One region of the Paraclostridium dentum genome, then DNA from elsewhere that is predicted to be linked to it. Evidence: riboswitches for the same ligand, from Rfam matches in the RefSeq annotation. Region 1 holds a riboswitch; each other region holds the start of a gene.
The links. A riboswitch is a leader RNA that binds a small molecule or an ion and turns the genes downstream of it on or off. The one in region 1 is predicted to bind lysine.

Region 1 (3,975 bases):
AAAATCAGCCTTTTTTATTTAATTTAATTCACTTATTTGACTATCTATTGAACTACTATTTATATTTTCATCAAAAGTTAAATCAACTTTATCCAAAGATACAACTTTAGTTTTATGTTTAATTTTATATCCAACATATAAAGCTATGAATAAAGGTATACCTATATAAGAAGCTATTAAACTATGCCAGTCAACTCCATTTGGAGTTATACAAGAGTATCCTTGGCCTAATATTATTATCAAACACATTATAAGTGCTAATATAGGTCCGAATGGATACCATTTAGCTTTAAACTTTAATTCTTTTAAACTATGACCTTGATGGATATATGCTTTTCTAAATCTATAGTGACAAACTGCTATACCAACCCATGCTATAAATCCAGCAAGTCCAGATGCAGCAACTAACCAAACATAAACTGTACTTTCTGCAAATATACCTGTTAAGAAACATGCAGAAGCTACTAATGTAGTTAATATTAATGCATTTACAGGAACACCTCTTTTATTAGTTCTTGCAAAAACTTTAGGGGCAAGTCCTTCTTTAGCCATTGAGTGAAGCATTCTAGTTGATGCATACATACCTGAATTACCTGCAGATAAAACAGATGTAAGTATTACTGCATTCATAAGTGAAGCAGCACCAGCTATTCCTGCTTTTTCAAAAACCATAGTAAATGGACTTTCAGAAACCCCAGCTTGAGTAAAAGGTATAATAGCACCTAAAACAATTATAGTTCCTAGATAAAATATTAATATTCTCCAAAAAATTGATTTTATAGCTTTTGGTATAGTTTTTTCAGGTTGCTCACTTTCTCCGGCTGCAACTCCTATAAGTTCTGTACCTTGGAATGAAAAACCTGCAACTAAAAATATAGCAAATACAGATTTTATACCACCATGGAATGGTCCATCTGCTATAAAGTAATTATGAAACCCTATTTCATCAGAACCCATTACACCAAGTATCATTAACACACCTATTATTAAAAATATTATTACAGTTACAACTTTAATTCCTGCAAACCAATACTCAGATTCGCCATATGCCTTTGCTGATAAAAAGTTTAAACCTACAATTATAGCTAAGAAAAATATACTCCAATAAAATCCAGGTACATTAGGGAACCAATATTTCATAATCAATGATCCTGCAACCATTTCAGCAGCTATAGTTATTGCCCAGTTATACCAATAGTTCCACCCAAGTGCAAAACCAAGTGCTGGATCAATAAACTTTGTAGCATAAGAACTAAAAGAACCAGATATAGGCATATATGTTGCCATCTCACCTAAACTAGTTATTAAGAAATAAACCATTACTCCTATTAACCCATATGCTAATAAAGCACCACCAGGACCTGCTTGGTGAAGAGTATCACCCATTGCAAGGAATATACCTGTACCGATTGATCCTCCTAGAGCAATCATATTTAGATGTCTAGCTTTTAACCCTCTTTTTAAATCTTGATTTTCATTACTCATTTTACTTATCCTCCTTATGGTAGTTAGTTTTCCATAAGTAAGTAACTAAGATAATAAATCTTTATGAAAATAAAAAAAGCCATGAGACTATGCTCATGACTTTATACGAAAAAATTCATACTAACTAAGTATGATGATACCGTACGCTTTCATTGAAAATAGCACTCCACAAAATGTGACAGTCTTATATATATTTTATATAAGCCCAGTAAATAGTATTAAAGCTATTAACTATTCACTTCGGCGAAATTTCCTTTCATATTACTTCATCGAGCTTATCTCCATAATACTACTAATAAATTTCGCGCCTCTATCTCAGTTATCTACTTGTTGTATACAATTATAAAACAAATTTAAAATAAGTCAATAAAAAAAATTATATTGGTAAAGTTAACTATTTTCAGATGATTTATAAAAATGAGAAAAATTAAGTTAAATTGGTAAAGAAAATCATTGATATACCGATAATATATAAATATTTAACACTATAAAAATAGTTAAGGATGTGATCCATTAATTGATATCACATCCTATTTTTCTAGTTATACATATTATGTTGACTCATGTAATTGTAAATTTTTTCTCCGTGTTCTTGTTCTTCTTTTTGAATATGATTTAACACTTGGCGTATGTTTTTATCTGCAAACTCAAAGATAGCTGTATTATATGTAGATGATACATATTTTTCAGTACTAAGTGAGTCTTGGCATAACATTTTATCTTGTTCATTATAAGCATTCATTTGTGATGATTGTAAATTCATATTAGGCATAGTATTTGAATTTTGCATATTTGAGTTTTGATTTCCTTGGCTTTGACCTTGATTAATATTTGGAACAGTACCACTTAAAATTTGATTTATTGAAGTTAAGTGTTGTTGTTCGTGTTGAGAAAGTTCATTAAATAAACTTTTTAGCTGTGGGTCTGAAGCTTTTTTAGCATATTCTTGATATTTTTGAACACATAATTGCTCATGGCTTTTTTCGTCTTCTAATAACATTTTTTCTTTAGCAGTTAAATTTAACATAAAATCCACCTCCACTAAATAGTCTGCATAATAAACAATATATTATTCATATATGATAAAATTAGTACATGATATAAAATTGCCTTTAAAGGAGTATGAAAAGTGAGAAATGAAAATTTAAGTCTAAATAAGATAATAGATTTCAAGAAATGGGATAATTTACAAGATTATCTTTCGCTAGTTACGAAAATGGCAATAGTTATAGTGGACTATAAAGGAAATCCGATAACTAAACACAGTAGGTGCCACAAATTTTGTGAGTTAGTAAGAGGTAATTCTAAGTTATCAAAGTACTGTGAAAAATGTGATTCAAGAGGTGGGTTAGAAGCTGTAAGAATGAATAAACCATATATATATTTATGTCACTATAATATAGTTGATGTTGCTATACCTATTATAGTAGATGAAAAATATATAGGTGCAATAATGGCAGGGCAAGTTAGAATAGATGATTATGAATCAACAGATATGTTAGAACAAATATTAAAAGTTCCAGATAAAGTACTAGAACAAAATGACATCTCAAATCAACTTAATCAATATTATAATGAACTACCTGTTTTATCATATAAAGAAGTAGAAGATACATCTAATATGTTATTTTTACTATCTAATTATATAGTAGAAGAGGCATTAAATAAAAATTTGATTTTAGAGATGTATGAAAAAACTATGAAAAATGGAATAGAGATAGATAGCAAAACTTTTAATGGATATAGTATCAAAAATATAGAAAGTGTTAAAAAAGAAATTTCTAATGCTATTGTGAATAGATATATAACTTATGATCATAAAGAAGACAGCGAAGAAATTAATGTAAGCAAAACTTTAAAGCCAGCAATACAATATATATATAACAATAAAAGTGAAAATATATCAATGGAAAGTATGGCTAAGTTATGCCATGTTAGTTCAAGTTATTTTAGCAGACTATTTTCAAAAGAAATAGGTGAAAATTTTTCAACATATATATCAAAGCTTAAGATTAAATGGGCAAAAGCTCTTTTAGAAGAAACTGATATGACAATAAATGAAATCAGTGACGAACTTGGATTTAGCGAGTCTGGATACTTTATAAAGATATTTAAAAAATATGAAGGGGTAACCCCAAATTTATACAAGAAACATCTTAGGTAATAGATAAATTGAATTTGTTAAAAAAATTTCGAAAAGTACATAAATTCCAATTATATAATTTTAGTTCAAAAAATTACGGTTTTAAATCGTAATTTATTAACATCTACGTCCAATGTATTTTTAGGAAAACGGTATTATAATTAAGTTAACTTAAAAAAATAATATCACTACAAAATACAAAGGAGAGATTAATATGAGAAAAGCATTTATATGTCCTACAAAATATGTACAAGGTCAAGATGAGTTATTAAATTTAGGGTACTTCATAAAAGTATTTGGGGATTCAGCTTTATTAATCGCACATAAAGATGATATAGAACGTGTTA
Region 2 (3,975 bases), 1.1 Mb from region 1:
ATATGATAATAAAAAACTTTTTATATGCTTATCAAATAAAAAATATTCAGGGTATACAACCTAATAAAGAATAAGGAAAAAACCATATTCTAATGGGATATATAAATTTTAAAGAAGAAGTTTATGTAACTAAAAATCAGTTACATAAAAGGAAGATAAACAATAAAAACTTATTTGATAGCATATTGAGGCATAAGAATTTACCTGAAACATATAATCCTTGTAAACAGTACAGTTTTAAAGTTTTTAATGAAGAAATATTTGGAAAACAAGGAATTTTAGATGAAGATAAATTTTCTACAATAGAAAACAAAGATATTATATGTACAAAGTTTATCGGATGTACATTCAGAAACTTAAATTTTAAAGAATGTAGATTTGTGGGTTGCATATTTGAAAATTGTAAATTTGAAGATGGAGGAGTGAGTTTTGAAAATTGTAGTTTTTTTAAAGAAGAAAGCCAAAGTAAGCCATCTTTAAATAAATATGATAATTTTTCATCTCATTTTATAAATTGTAATATCTATGCAAAATTTTTAAACTGCATATTGTCTTTTTCTGTTTTTGAAAAATGTAACTTAAAAACAACTAACTTTGAACAAAGTGCACTAGATAATATTATAATTATAGATAGTTATTTGGATATGATAATTTTTGCTGATTGTGACTTATGTGGGGCCAAAACTATTTCAACATATATTAAAGATTTAGAATTCAGAGATAAATTCCAAACCAAACTAGATGAAAAAAGCTTCTTTGATAAATTACCTATTAAGTTTAAAACTAGAGACGAATATGAAGGTCTTTATATGACATATGAAACCTTAGCTGATAAGTTTAAAGAAAACTCCTTAAACAATAACTTTGGAGAGTACTATTACCTATGTAAAAGCACTCAAAGAAAGTCTTTAAAAATAATACCTAAGTTAGAATCCTATTTATACTGGCTAACTTGTGGATACGGAGAAAGACCTGAATTTGCAATATATTCATCGTTAGTTATTATACTCATATTTTCAATATTGTATTTGTTTTTAGGAGTAGAAGTAGATGATAAAACAATTATTTATAATATGAGCACTATTAAAACTCTATCTATGTCGAAGGTATTAAAAGATCTAAATGAAACATTAAGTTTAAGTATTGGTTCTTTCGGAGGAGTAGGAACAATAAATTGTAAGCCTACAGAAGTTAGTTATATATTAACAAATCTAGAAGTCTTAGTAGGTGTTGTAATGATGGGATTAGGCATAGGAACTTTAACTAGAAAAGTTGTTAGATAAAATTCAAAATTAATGAAGATTTAGAAAATACTGAAAAAACAGTTGATTATTTACAATAACATATATATAATTTACTTAATATAAAAGTGAATTAAAAAGGTAGAGGCGCGGTACTTATGAGTACTAGTAATGAGTTAAGCACGTAGATTTACTAGGAAAGGAATTATCGCCGAAGTTTATAACTAATGCTTTAAGGTTATATGCTGGGGATGTATAGAATATGTACATCACTGTCACAAATTATATTTGTGTTGAGCTATCATTTAAGGAAAAAATATTATGTATATTTTGCATAGTATAAAAAGCCTTGAGTGTATACTCAAGGCTTTTTCTTATTTAAAGCCCTAAGTACTTATTACCCTTTGAATTCACTAAAGTTAAATTTAGGGAGGATTTTTATGAGAAACAAAAAATATGTTGTAGCTTTATTAACTTTAGTTTTAATAATTTTAGTAACACCAATTTCATTTGCTCAAGAAACAGACATAGCATTTCAAAATGCAAATAAATTTAAATTCTTAACTTTAATTCCACCGATAGTATCTATACTTTTAGCTTTTATTACTAAAAATGTTGTAATATCACTATTTATAGGTATTTTATCTGGTAGCTTTTTACTTAGCTTAAATAGTACTAATTTAGTTTTAGCTTTACCTCAAGGATTCATAGATTTTATATATAGAGCTCTTAATTCACTTGCTGATCCTTGGAATGCAGGTATAATACTCCAAGTTCTAGCTATTGGAGGAGTTATTCATCTAGTAGCAAAAATGGGAGGAGCTAAAGCAATAGCAATAAGTTTAGCTGATAAAGCTAAAAGTTCCAAAGGAACTCAAATTATAACATGGTTTTTAGGACTTTTAGTATTCTTTGATGATTATGCAAACTCATTAATAGTAGGGCCTATTATGAGACCAGTAAGTGATAAAATGAACATTTCAAGAGAAAGGCTTGCTTTTATAATTGATGCAACAGCTGCACCTATTGCAGGACTTGCAATAATATCTACATGGATAGGATTAGAAGTTGGACTTATAAATGATGCATTTTCAGGTATTGGCCTAAATAATGATGCTTTTGGGATATTTTTACAAACTATTCCTTATAGATTTTATAATATATTAATTTTAGCATTTGTAATTATAACTATTGTTTTAGCAAAGGATTTTGGTCCTATGAGAAAAGCTGAGATTAAAGCTAAACAATCTCATTTTAATAACTTAGATACAAAACATAACGATTCAATTCAATCAGAGTTAGAACCTAAAGATGGAGTGAAGTTGAGTGTATGGAATGCTATTATACCTATTGGAACTCTTATAGTTACATCATTAATATTTTTCTATTACAGTGGTTATACATCAATAGTTAATGGTGATAATATTGAACTTCAAAATTTAATGCTTAAATCACCATTGTCATTTTTAGCTATAAAAGAATCTTTTAGTTCAGCCGATGCATCTGTAGCACTATTTCAATCATCTATTATTTCAAGTATAGTTGCTATTTTAATGGCTGTTTCGAAAAAAATATTTAAAGTATCCGAAGCTATAGAAATTTGGATAGATGGGATGAAAAGCTTATTAATGACAGCTGTCATATTAATACTAGCATGGTCTTTAAGTTCAGTAATAAAAGATTTGGGTACAGCTAAATTTTTAGTTACATTACTATCAGGGTCTATGCCAGCATTTTTACTACCTAGTGTAATATTTATACTAGGATCAATAATATCTTTTTCAACAGGTACGGCTTATGGAACTATGGGTATACTAATGCCTCTTGCAATTCCTCTTGCGCACTCTATAAATCCAGATATATCATTTATAGTGATATCTACAAGTGCAGTACTTACAGGAGCTATATTTGGTGATCACTGCTCTCCTATATCAGATACAACAATACTATCATCTATGGGAGCTGCATGTAACCACATTGACCATGTAAAAACACAAATGCCCTATGCGTTATTTGTAGCAAGTATAACTGTATTATTTGGGTATATTCCTGCAGGTTTAGGAGTATCAATATATATAGTTATTCCTATTTCGATAATAGCTATTTTCATAGGAGTACAACTATTTGGGAAAAAAGCAGATGAATATGAGGTTTGCGAAGTAAAAGAAACTTTAATCTAAAAAATTAATAATATAATAAAAAACTATCTGAAAAGTTAAATTTGATGGATTCTATTTTGTCTAATTAAACTCAAAGGATAGTTTTTTTGTTTGTATTGATAGGTATATACATCAATTAAGATAATAAACTATACTAAGGGGGGAGTTTATGAAATTTACAGATATTTTAAAAGACGTTTTTTCAAGTGTAAGAAAGATGATAGCGATATGTCTAACTATTGTATTTTGCTACTTAAGTATAATAGGAAGTATAAAACCATCTGAATTTATGCCTATCTTTAGTATGGTTGTAGGATATTACTTTGGAAAATCTACAGCTTTAGAAATGCCAAATCAAAAGAAAGATTAATTTTGAATTAGATTTAGTTATCATCTCAAATAGTGTATAATGACTATAAGAAACAGGAGGAGATGATATGAAAAACTACATAAAATTTGAAAATGTAAAAAAGACCTATACTATGGGTGAAGTTGAAATAAATGCATTAGATGGTGTGAATTTTTCAATTGATAAAGGTGAGCTCGTAATAATTGTAGGTGCTAGTGGAGCAGGA
Region 3 (3,975 bases), 1.4 Mb from region 1:
CTGTATCTACTTTTTCTACCGAACTTTGCATTAAATTTGCAAACATATCTGGATTTAATCCTTTTGTTGGATTGATAATTATAACTCCAATTATACCTATAATAGATGATATTATAGCAGTCATTGCAAATACTAAAACTATATTTTTTAATATTTTTCCTAATCTTTTCATTTCTCCCATATTAGAAATTGCTGAAGTTACACTAAAAAATACTAATGGTACTAATGTCATGAATAATAAATTTAAAAATAAGTCTCCTACTGGCTTAAATATGGCTGCCTTAGCGCCCATTATAGCTCCGACGATTCCCCCTAATATAATTGCTAAAATTAAGATTATTGATGATTTGTAATTCTTCCAAAATGACTTCATTATTTTCTCCTTTGTGTCTTATTTAATTTTTTACCTTTAGTCAGCGATTTCTAATCTTAAAAGATCTTCAAAGCTTTCTCTTTTGCATATTAATTTACTTTTGCCATCTTTAACAGATACTACTGCAGGCTTTATTATTTTATTGTAGTTTGATGACATTGAATATCCATACGCTCCAGTTGATGACATTATTAATATATCTCCACTTGCTATATCCATAACATCAACATCTGTTATTAGTATATCACCACTTTCGCAACATTTACCAGCTATTGTAACTTTATTATTTTTTTCTATACCCATTTTATTGCCAATTGAACATTCATAACCTGCCTGATATAATGATGGTCTTATATTGTCTGTCATTCCACCATCAACACTTACATATGTTCTTACATCTTTTATATCCTTTATAGATCCAACTGTGTATATTGTGCTACCTCCATTTGCAACTATTGATCTTCCTGGCTCTATTATTAATATTGGAACACTTATATTTATATCTTTACATACATCGTCAACTTTTTTTATTATTGCACTGCAAAACTCTTTTATTGTTTTAGGTTCATCACTCTCTGTATAATAAACACCTACACCTCCTCCTAAGTCAACTTCCTCTATGTTTATGTTATGTTGTTGTTTTATTTCTTTTACTAGGTTCATCATTATTTCAACTTCATCTAAGTATGGCTCTACGTCAAAAATTTGAGATCCTATATGAGCATGTAATCCTACTAGGTTTATATTTTCATATTTCTTAATATTTTCTAATGCATCTTGTAAATCTCCATTTGATAATGCAAATCCAAACTTTGAATCAATTTGTCCTGTTTTTATATAATCGTGAGTATGTGCTTCTATTCCTGGTGTTATTCTAAAATATATAGATTGAATTTTATTTTTTTGCTCACAAATGTTCTGTAATAACTCTAATTCATAGTAATTATCTACAACAAATCTCCCAACTCCAAGATTTACTCCCATTTCAATTTCATCTATTGTTTTATTATTTCCATGAAATAATACTTTTTCCATAGGAAAACCTGACTTATGCGTTGTGAAAAGTTCACCACCTGATACTACATCAAGATATAAGCCTTCTTCAGATATTAATTTACACATATACATTGGTAAAAATGCTTTACCTGCATATGCAACTCTGTTTTTATTTTCATTGACCTTGAAATGTTTTATATATTCTTTACAATTGTTTCTAACTAACTCCTCATCAAATACATAAAGTGGTGTTTTATACGTTTCTCTAAGTTCTTTACATCCAACTCCACCTATATATAATTCATTTCCTTTTACTGACATAGTACCTTGTAATTTCATATCTTAAGTCCTCCTATTTTGTATTAATCATTTTTTATAAACAAAAACCCCCCTTAAGTTTCACTTAAGGGGGATTAAAATTTAGCTAGAAATATATAGCATCTATTCCTTAAATGTAGCTCAACACAATTTAATATTGTGACAGTTATGCATATATTATATACATCCCCAGGTACATAGCCTTAAAGCATCAGCTACATCCTTCGGCAACAATCCCTTTCCCAATAATTCTTCGTTGCTTAACTCATTATTGGTACTGATTATTATCGCGACCTCTACAATTCGTATTCAATTTATTTATATGTAATTTTACATACCTAATTTATAATTGTCAACAATTTTATTTTATTTAAACTTTAATTTTATGTAATATTATTTCAAAATCAGCATTAAATAAATAAACTCGTACTAACATTTTAAATAATACGAGTACGAGTTTTTATTTATTATATATATATTTAATTAAGATATCAACTAATTTTTAATATTCTTATGTAAAATTCAAAATATTACTTAATTTTATTAATTAAACTTTTAATTTTAAATTAATAGCACTTAATAATATTTAGAAAACTTACTATTTTCTTTGTTTTAAAAGAACTTTCCTTTTTTTTAACACATTTAAGTTTTTTCAACTATACTCTACTTATAGGTTTTAATATCTTTATTATTATAAGGGGGCGATATTAGTGCTTATTAAACAAGTAATAGCTATCATCATATTTTTAGTGGTTATGTTAGCTATTATTTCAGAAAAAGTAAATAGAGCTATTGCAGCGATGGCAGGAGCTTTACTTATGATTATATTTAACATATTGTCAGTTGAGCAAGGCCTGCATCATATCGATTTTAATACAATTGGGGTTTTAATAGGCATGATGCTATTTGTTTCTGTTGTCAAAAATTCAGGTGTGTTTGAATACATAGCTATATTTTCAGCTAAAAAATCAAAGGGAGATCCTTGGAAAATTATGCTATGTTTTGTAATATTAACCGCTGTTTTATCAGCTGTTTTAGATAATGTTACCACCGTTTTATTGATAGGGCCAATGACTATAGTTATAACTCAAATTCTAAATATAAATCCAACTCCATTTTTAGTAACTCAAATTCTAGCATCTAATATAGGAGGTACTGCAACCCTAATAGGAGATCCACCTAATATAATGATAGGTAGTGCAGCAAATCTAAGTTTTGCAGACTTTATAATAAACTTAGGTCCTATAGTTCTAATCATTTTGTTTTTAACTATCTTGTGTTTTAAATTTATGTTTAAAAAACAACTTTTTGTAGATGATAAAGCAAAAGAAAAAATTTTAAATTTAGATGAAAAAAAAGCAATTAAAGATAAGCCACTGCTTATAAAGAGTATTATTATGATTATATTTATTTTACTTGGATTTATTCTACACAATGTTTTAAACCTTGAATCTAGTATAGTCGCTTTGACAGGAGCTACTATAATGATGTTTATAGGCAAACAAGATGTTGATGAAATCCTTTCCAGTATTGAGTGGTCAACTATAGCGTTTTTCGGAGGATTATTTGTAATAGTTGGAGGACTTGTTGAGGTTGGAATAATAAATAATATTGCTCAATATTTAATAAGTGCAACAAGTGGTCATTTAGTTCTTACAATGCTAGTTATACTTTGGTTGTCAGCTATAATTTCATCATTCTTAGATAATATACCTTTTGTAGCTACTTTGATTCCACTTATACTAACTATGCAAGGCCAAGGTATAGATGTAATGCCAATATGGTGGGCAACTTCTCTAGGCGCTTGCCTAGGTGGTAATGGTACATTAATAGGAGCTTCTGCTAATATAGTTCTTGCTAATGTAGGTCAAAAAAATGGATACCCTATAAGTTTTAAAGAATATTTTAAAATAGGATTTCCACTTATGATACTTTCAATACTAATCTCAACTATTTATTTACTAATCCGATTTTAAATAAATTTTAGGAGGAATACTAATGAATATTTTAGATAATGCTTATGGAGACACTATAGAAGCTCGACTTAGATATATAGGTGCAACCGATATAAAAAAAATCCATGGAATATTATATTTTATAGAGTTTGAAATTGATGATAATTTAAAAGTTTCTTACTCATATAATATAAATTCCAAAAATAAATACTATCTTCAAAGAATAAAACCCTATCCAATTCCAGAGGGAATCTTTGATAAGGAGTATGAAATAGTTTCTTTTATAGAAAAAGATATTAAGAAATTCATGAATGCTAAAAAAAGTAATAACTT
Region 4 (3,975 bases), 820 kb from region 1:
GGGCAAGACGGATTTTCTGATGCTGCATCTACTCCAGCTTCTAGATATAATTTTGCTCGCCAAGTAAACTCACTTATAAAGCAATATGACTTAGATGGTATAGATATAGATTGGGAATATCCTGGAACTAGTGGTGCAGGTATTAAATCTAGACCTGAAGATAAGGAAAACTTTACACTTTTATTAACAGCTCTTAGAGATGTAATTGGAACTGATAAATGGTTAAGTGTTGCAGGTACTGGAACAAGAGAATATATAAATAAAAGTGCAGAAATAAATAAAATAGCTCCTTTAATTAACTATTTCAACTTAATGAGCTACGATTTCACTGCTGGTGAAACAGGTGAAAAAGGGCAAAAGCATCAAGCAAATTTATATGAATCAGAACTTTCTTTACCAGGATATAGTGTAGATATTATGGTTAATAATTTAATTGAAGCTGGAATGCCATCAGAAAAAATATTACTTGGAGTTCCTTTCTACGGCAGACTAGGAGCTACTACAACTAAATCTTTTGATCAGCTTAGAAAAGACTTTATAAATAAAAATGGATATACATTTAAATTTGATAAAGAGGCTCAAGCTTCATATTTAGTAAAAGATAATGAATTTGCTATGTCTTATGATGATATGCTATCTATTTATATAAAAACTCAATATGTAATAGATAATTGTCTTGGAGGTATTTTCTCTTGGATGGCACCTTATGATAAAGCAAATATACTCGCTAAAGCAATGAGTGATGGAATTAATAATCCTAGTGAATTAAGACGTGAAATAGAAGAAACGTATGGTTCTAGCTTTTTAGTTTAAAAAACAGTCTATCTTAATAAGATAGACTGTTTTTTATTTTCATAAAATTTAAATTTATATTTACAATTTAATTTAATATGTTATAATTAGATACATAAATTTAAACAGAATATAACTAATGGTAGAGGTTGCATTATTAAATAGTACTATTATTGAGGGAAAGCACCTAAGATTTAATAGGAAAGGTAATGATGCCGAAATATATAAGTTAAGCTTAAAACTTATATATTGGGGTTATGTATAAGATATATAACACTGTCACTTTATGTGGAGGGCTATCTTTAGATTAAAGTTATTATATTTTCAAATTATAATTTCAGGTCTAGGAATATCTCTTAATATTCTTAGACCTTTTTTATTATCATTCTCCATTCTCGTTATATTCTCAATACACCATTTGGAGGTTACATTATGTTAAAAAGAGAAAAAAGGCAGGCATCGCTTGGTGATTCACTTCTATGTTTAGGATTTTTAATTTTTACACTATCAATATCTTTAACTAAACTAGGACTTTCAGCTCATATTCCACTAGTTTTAGGTGGCGTTTTCTGTGGATTTGTTGCAATATTTAAATTAGGATTTACATGGAAAGAGCTTGAAGAAGGTATATTATCAACTATAAATTCTACTATGCAAGCTATTATAATTTTATTAATTGTTGGTATGTTAATTGGTACATGGATAATTTCAGGGGTTGTTCCAAGTATGATATATTGGGGATTGAACATACTTTCTCCAGGAATATTCTTAGTTGCCACAACTATTATATGTTCTATAGTTTCTATATCTACAGGTTCTTCTTGGACTACAGCCGGTACTATAGGTATAGCCCTTTTAGGTATAGGAAGTGCTTTAGGTATTCCTAAGGAAATAATAGCTGGTGCTATTATCTCAGGTGCATACTTTGGTGATAAAATGTCTCCACTTTCAGATACAACAAACTTAGCTCCGGCTATGGCTGGTACTAATTTATTTACGCATATAAAGCACATGCTTTATTCAACTATTCCGGCATATGTTATTGCGCTTATACTATATGCTGTAATTGGATTAAAATATGCAGGACAAGTTATAGACAATAGCCAAATTTTACAAATACAACAAGCTTTAGCTTCAAACTATAATACATTATCTCCGTTATTACTATTAATACCTGTAATGGTTATAGTAATGGTTATATTTAAAGTTCCTGCTATTCCAGGTCTTGTTATAGGTACATTACTTGGAGGTTTTGTAGCTATAGTTTTCCAAGGCGCTTCAATTAAGGATGTTTTAGAAGTTGCTCAAGTTGGATATACCTCAAATAGTGGAATGGCCTTTGTGGATGAACTATTAACTCGCGGTGGACTTAATAGTATGTTAGGTACAGTATCTCTTATGTTATGTGCTTTAACTACAGGCGGAATACTTGAAAAAACTGGAATGCTAGAAGCTTTAGCTTCTGCTATATTAAAATTTGCAAAAGGAACTTTTGGTTTAGTAGCCGCAACTATCTTTACATGTATAGGAACTAATTTAGCAGTTGCTGATCAATATTTAGCAATAGTAATGCCTGGAAGTATGTACAGAGAAGCATTTAAAAAGCAAGGTCTTTGTCCAGAAAATCTTTCTCGTTCGCTAGAAGACAGTGCAACTATAACATCTCCTCTTATTCCTTGGAATACATGTGGAGCATATATGAGTGCTACACTTGGAGTTGGATCATTTGTATTTTTACCATTTGCATTTTTTAATCTTCTATGTCCTTTAATGTCCTTGACATTAGCTGCTACAGGATTTGGAATTACAAAATTATCAGATGAAAACTCAGAAAAACTTGAAAGTTCTATAGCATAATAAAAGGATGGCTATCGCCATCCTTTTTTATTTTTTATATCCAATAATCGCAGCCCCTAGTGCCCCTATTATTTGAGTATCATCAGCTATAAAAATTTTCTTTCCCAAATTATTTTCTATCATATTTACTAAAACGTTACTTTTAGCAACCCCTCCAGTAAATGCAATATCATCTAATATATCAATTCTAGATAACATAGACTTAGATCTATTTGCTATAGATTGTAATATTCCTGATGCTATTGATTCTTTAGATATGTTTTTTGCTAATAAACTAATAATTTCTGATTCAGCAAAAACAGTACACATACTTGATATATCTTGTGGAATTGCATCTTTAGCTAAGTTATCAATGCTTTCTACATCACTTCCCAGTAAATTAGATGTGACTTGTAAAAAACGACCTGTCCCTGCTGCACATTTATCATTCATTATAAAATTAGATACATTTCCATCATTATCTAAGTTTATAACTTTACTATCTTGTCCACCAATATCTAATATAGTCCTTATATTGTTATTTAAAAAATGTATTCCTTTTGCATGGCATGTTATCTCCGTAACTTTTTTGTCTACAAAGTCCATGCTCACTCTTCCGTATCCTGTTCCTACAACTTTCTTTATTTTATCTTTATCTATATCATTAGCAAGTTTTTCATAAACTTCTAATGATGCATTCTTAGGACTCCACCCTGTTGGTATAACAATTTTGTTTACTATTTTTTCTCCATCAAATAATACACCTTTTGTTGCTACAGATCCAGAGTCTATACCTATACTGTACATAAAATCCACCTACTTAGTCTATCATTTCTATAAAAGCTTCAAATCTAGTTCTTAATTGTTCTGTATCAGATTTAGAATAATCTGTTTCTATAGCCATATACGGTTTATTTTTAACGTTATTTACAAATTGTTTAATTCTATAACTTTCTACATTGAATGTATGACAAGCCTGAAGAACAACATCTATAACTCCATCTATCTTGTATTCATCCATAAGTCTATCTATTAACTCTATTCTTGCATCATTATTTACCATGCATGAACAAGCTATGTTTATATATTTTTTAGCAATTGCATCTATTGGATCTGGATTACTTTCATCAACTAACTCATCATTAGATCTAATTCCTCCACAAAGTTCATATGCAACAACTACAGCACCACTTTCTTCTATAGTTTTAACTATTTTTTCACTAACTCCACCTATTGGACATCCTGTTATAAGTATTCTTGGTTTATCTTCACTTACAGGTATTTCACCTTTTTCATATTTTTCTTTTATAGATGCAGTTAAATCCCTTATACTTTGTTTTAATTCAT

Region 2: it holds a riboswitch for lysine, as region 1 does, so the genes downstream of both, ACN6I1_RS06570 (Na+/H+ antiporter NhaC family protein) here and ACN6I1_RS01560 (amino acid permease) in region 1, are expected to answer to the same signal.
Region 3: it holds a riboswitch for lysine, as region 1 does, so the genes downstream of both, lysA (diaminopimelate decarboxylase) here and ACN6I1_RS01560 (amino acid permease) in region 1, are expected to answer to the same signal.
Region 4: it holds a riboswitch for lysine, as region 1 does, so the genes downstream of both, nhaC (Na+/H+ antiporter NhaC) here and ACN6I1_RS01560 (amino acid permease) in region 1, are expected to answer to the same signal.

What each region holds. Positions count from the first base shown of each region.
Region 1 covers NZ_CP183813.1:362,224-366,198, forward strand. Annotated here, with positions in the region: gene ACN6I1_RS01560 (amino acid permease) at 19-1,485, opposite strand; lysine riboswitch at 1,637-1,806, opposite strand; gene ACN6I1_RS01565 (spore coat protein) at 2,024-2,512, opposite strand; gene ACN6I1_RS01570 (PocR ligand-binding domain-containing protein) at 2,615-3,649, shown strand; gene ACN6I1_RS01575 (glycerol dehydrogenase) at 3,843-3,975, shown strand, end outside.
Region 2 covers NZ_CP183813.1:1,481,351-1,485,325, forward strand. Annotated here, with positions in the region: gene ACN6I1_RS06565 (pentapeptide repeat-containing protein) at 93-1,283, shown strand; lysine riboswitch at 1,376-1,550, shown strand; gene ACN6I1_RS06570 (Na+/H+ antiporter NhaC family protein) at 1,682-3,421, shown strand; gene ACN6I1_RS06575 (hypothetical protein) at 3,570-3,770, shown strand; gene ACN6I1_RS06580 (ABC transporter ATP-binding protein) at 3,838-3,975, shown strand, end outside.
Region 3 covers NZ_CP183813.1:1,713,075-1,717,049, forward strand. Annotated here, with positions in the region: gene ACN6I1_RS07790 (dicarboxylate/amino acid:cation symporter) at 1-373, opposite strand, end outside; gene lysA (diaminopimelate decarboxylase) at 410-1,708, opposite strand; lysine riboswitch at 1,817-1,994, opposite strand; gene ACN6I1_RS07800 (SLC13 family permease) at 2,398-3,663, shown strand; gene ACN6I1_RS07805 (hypothetical protein) at 3,686-3,975, shown strand, end outside.
Region 4 covers NZ_CP183813.1:1,177,267-1,181,241, reverse strand. Annotated here, with positions in the region: gene ACN6I1_RS05195 (peroxiredoxin) at 1-813, shown strand, start outside; lysine riboswitch at 928-1,099, shown strand; gene nhaC (Na+/H+ antiporter NhaC) at 1,225-2,649, shown strand; gene ACN6I1_RS05185 (acyl-CoA dehydratase activase) at 2,677-3,435, opposite strand; gene ACN6I1_RS05180 (double-cubane-cluster-containing anaerobic reductase) at 3,449-3,975, opposite strand, start outside.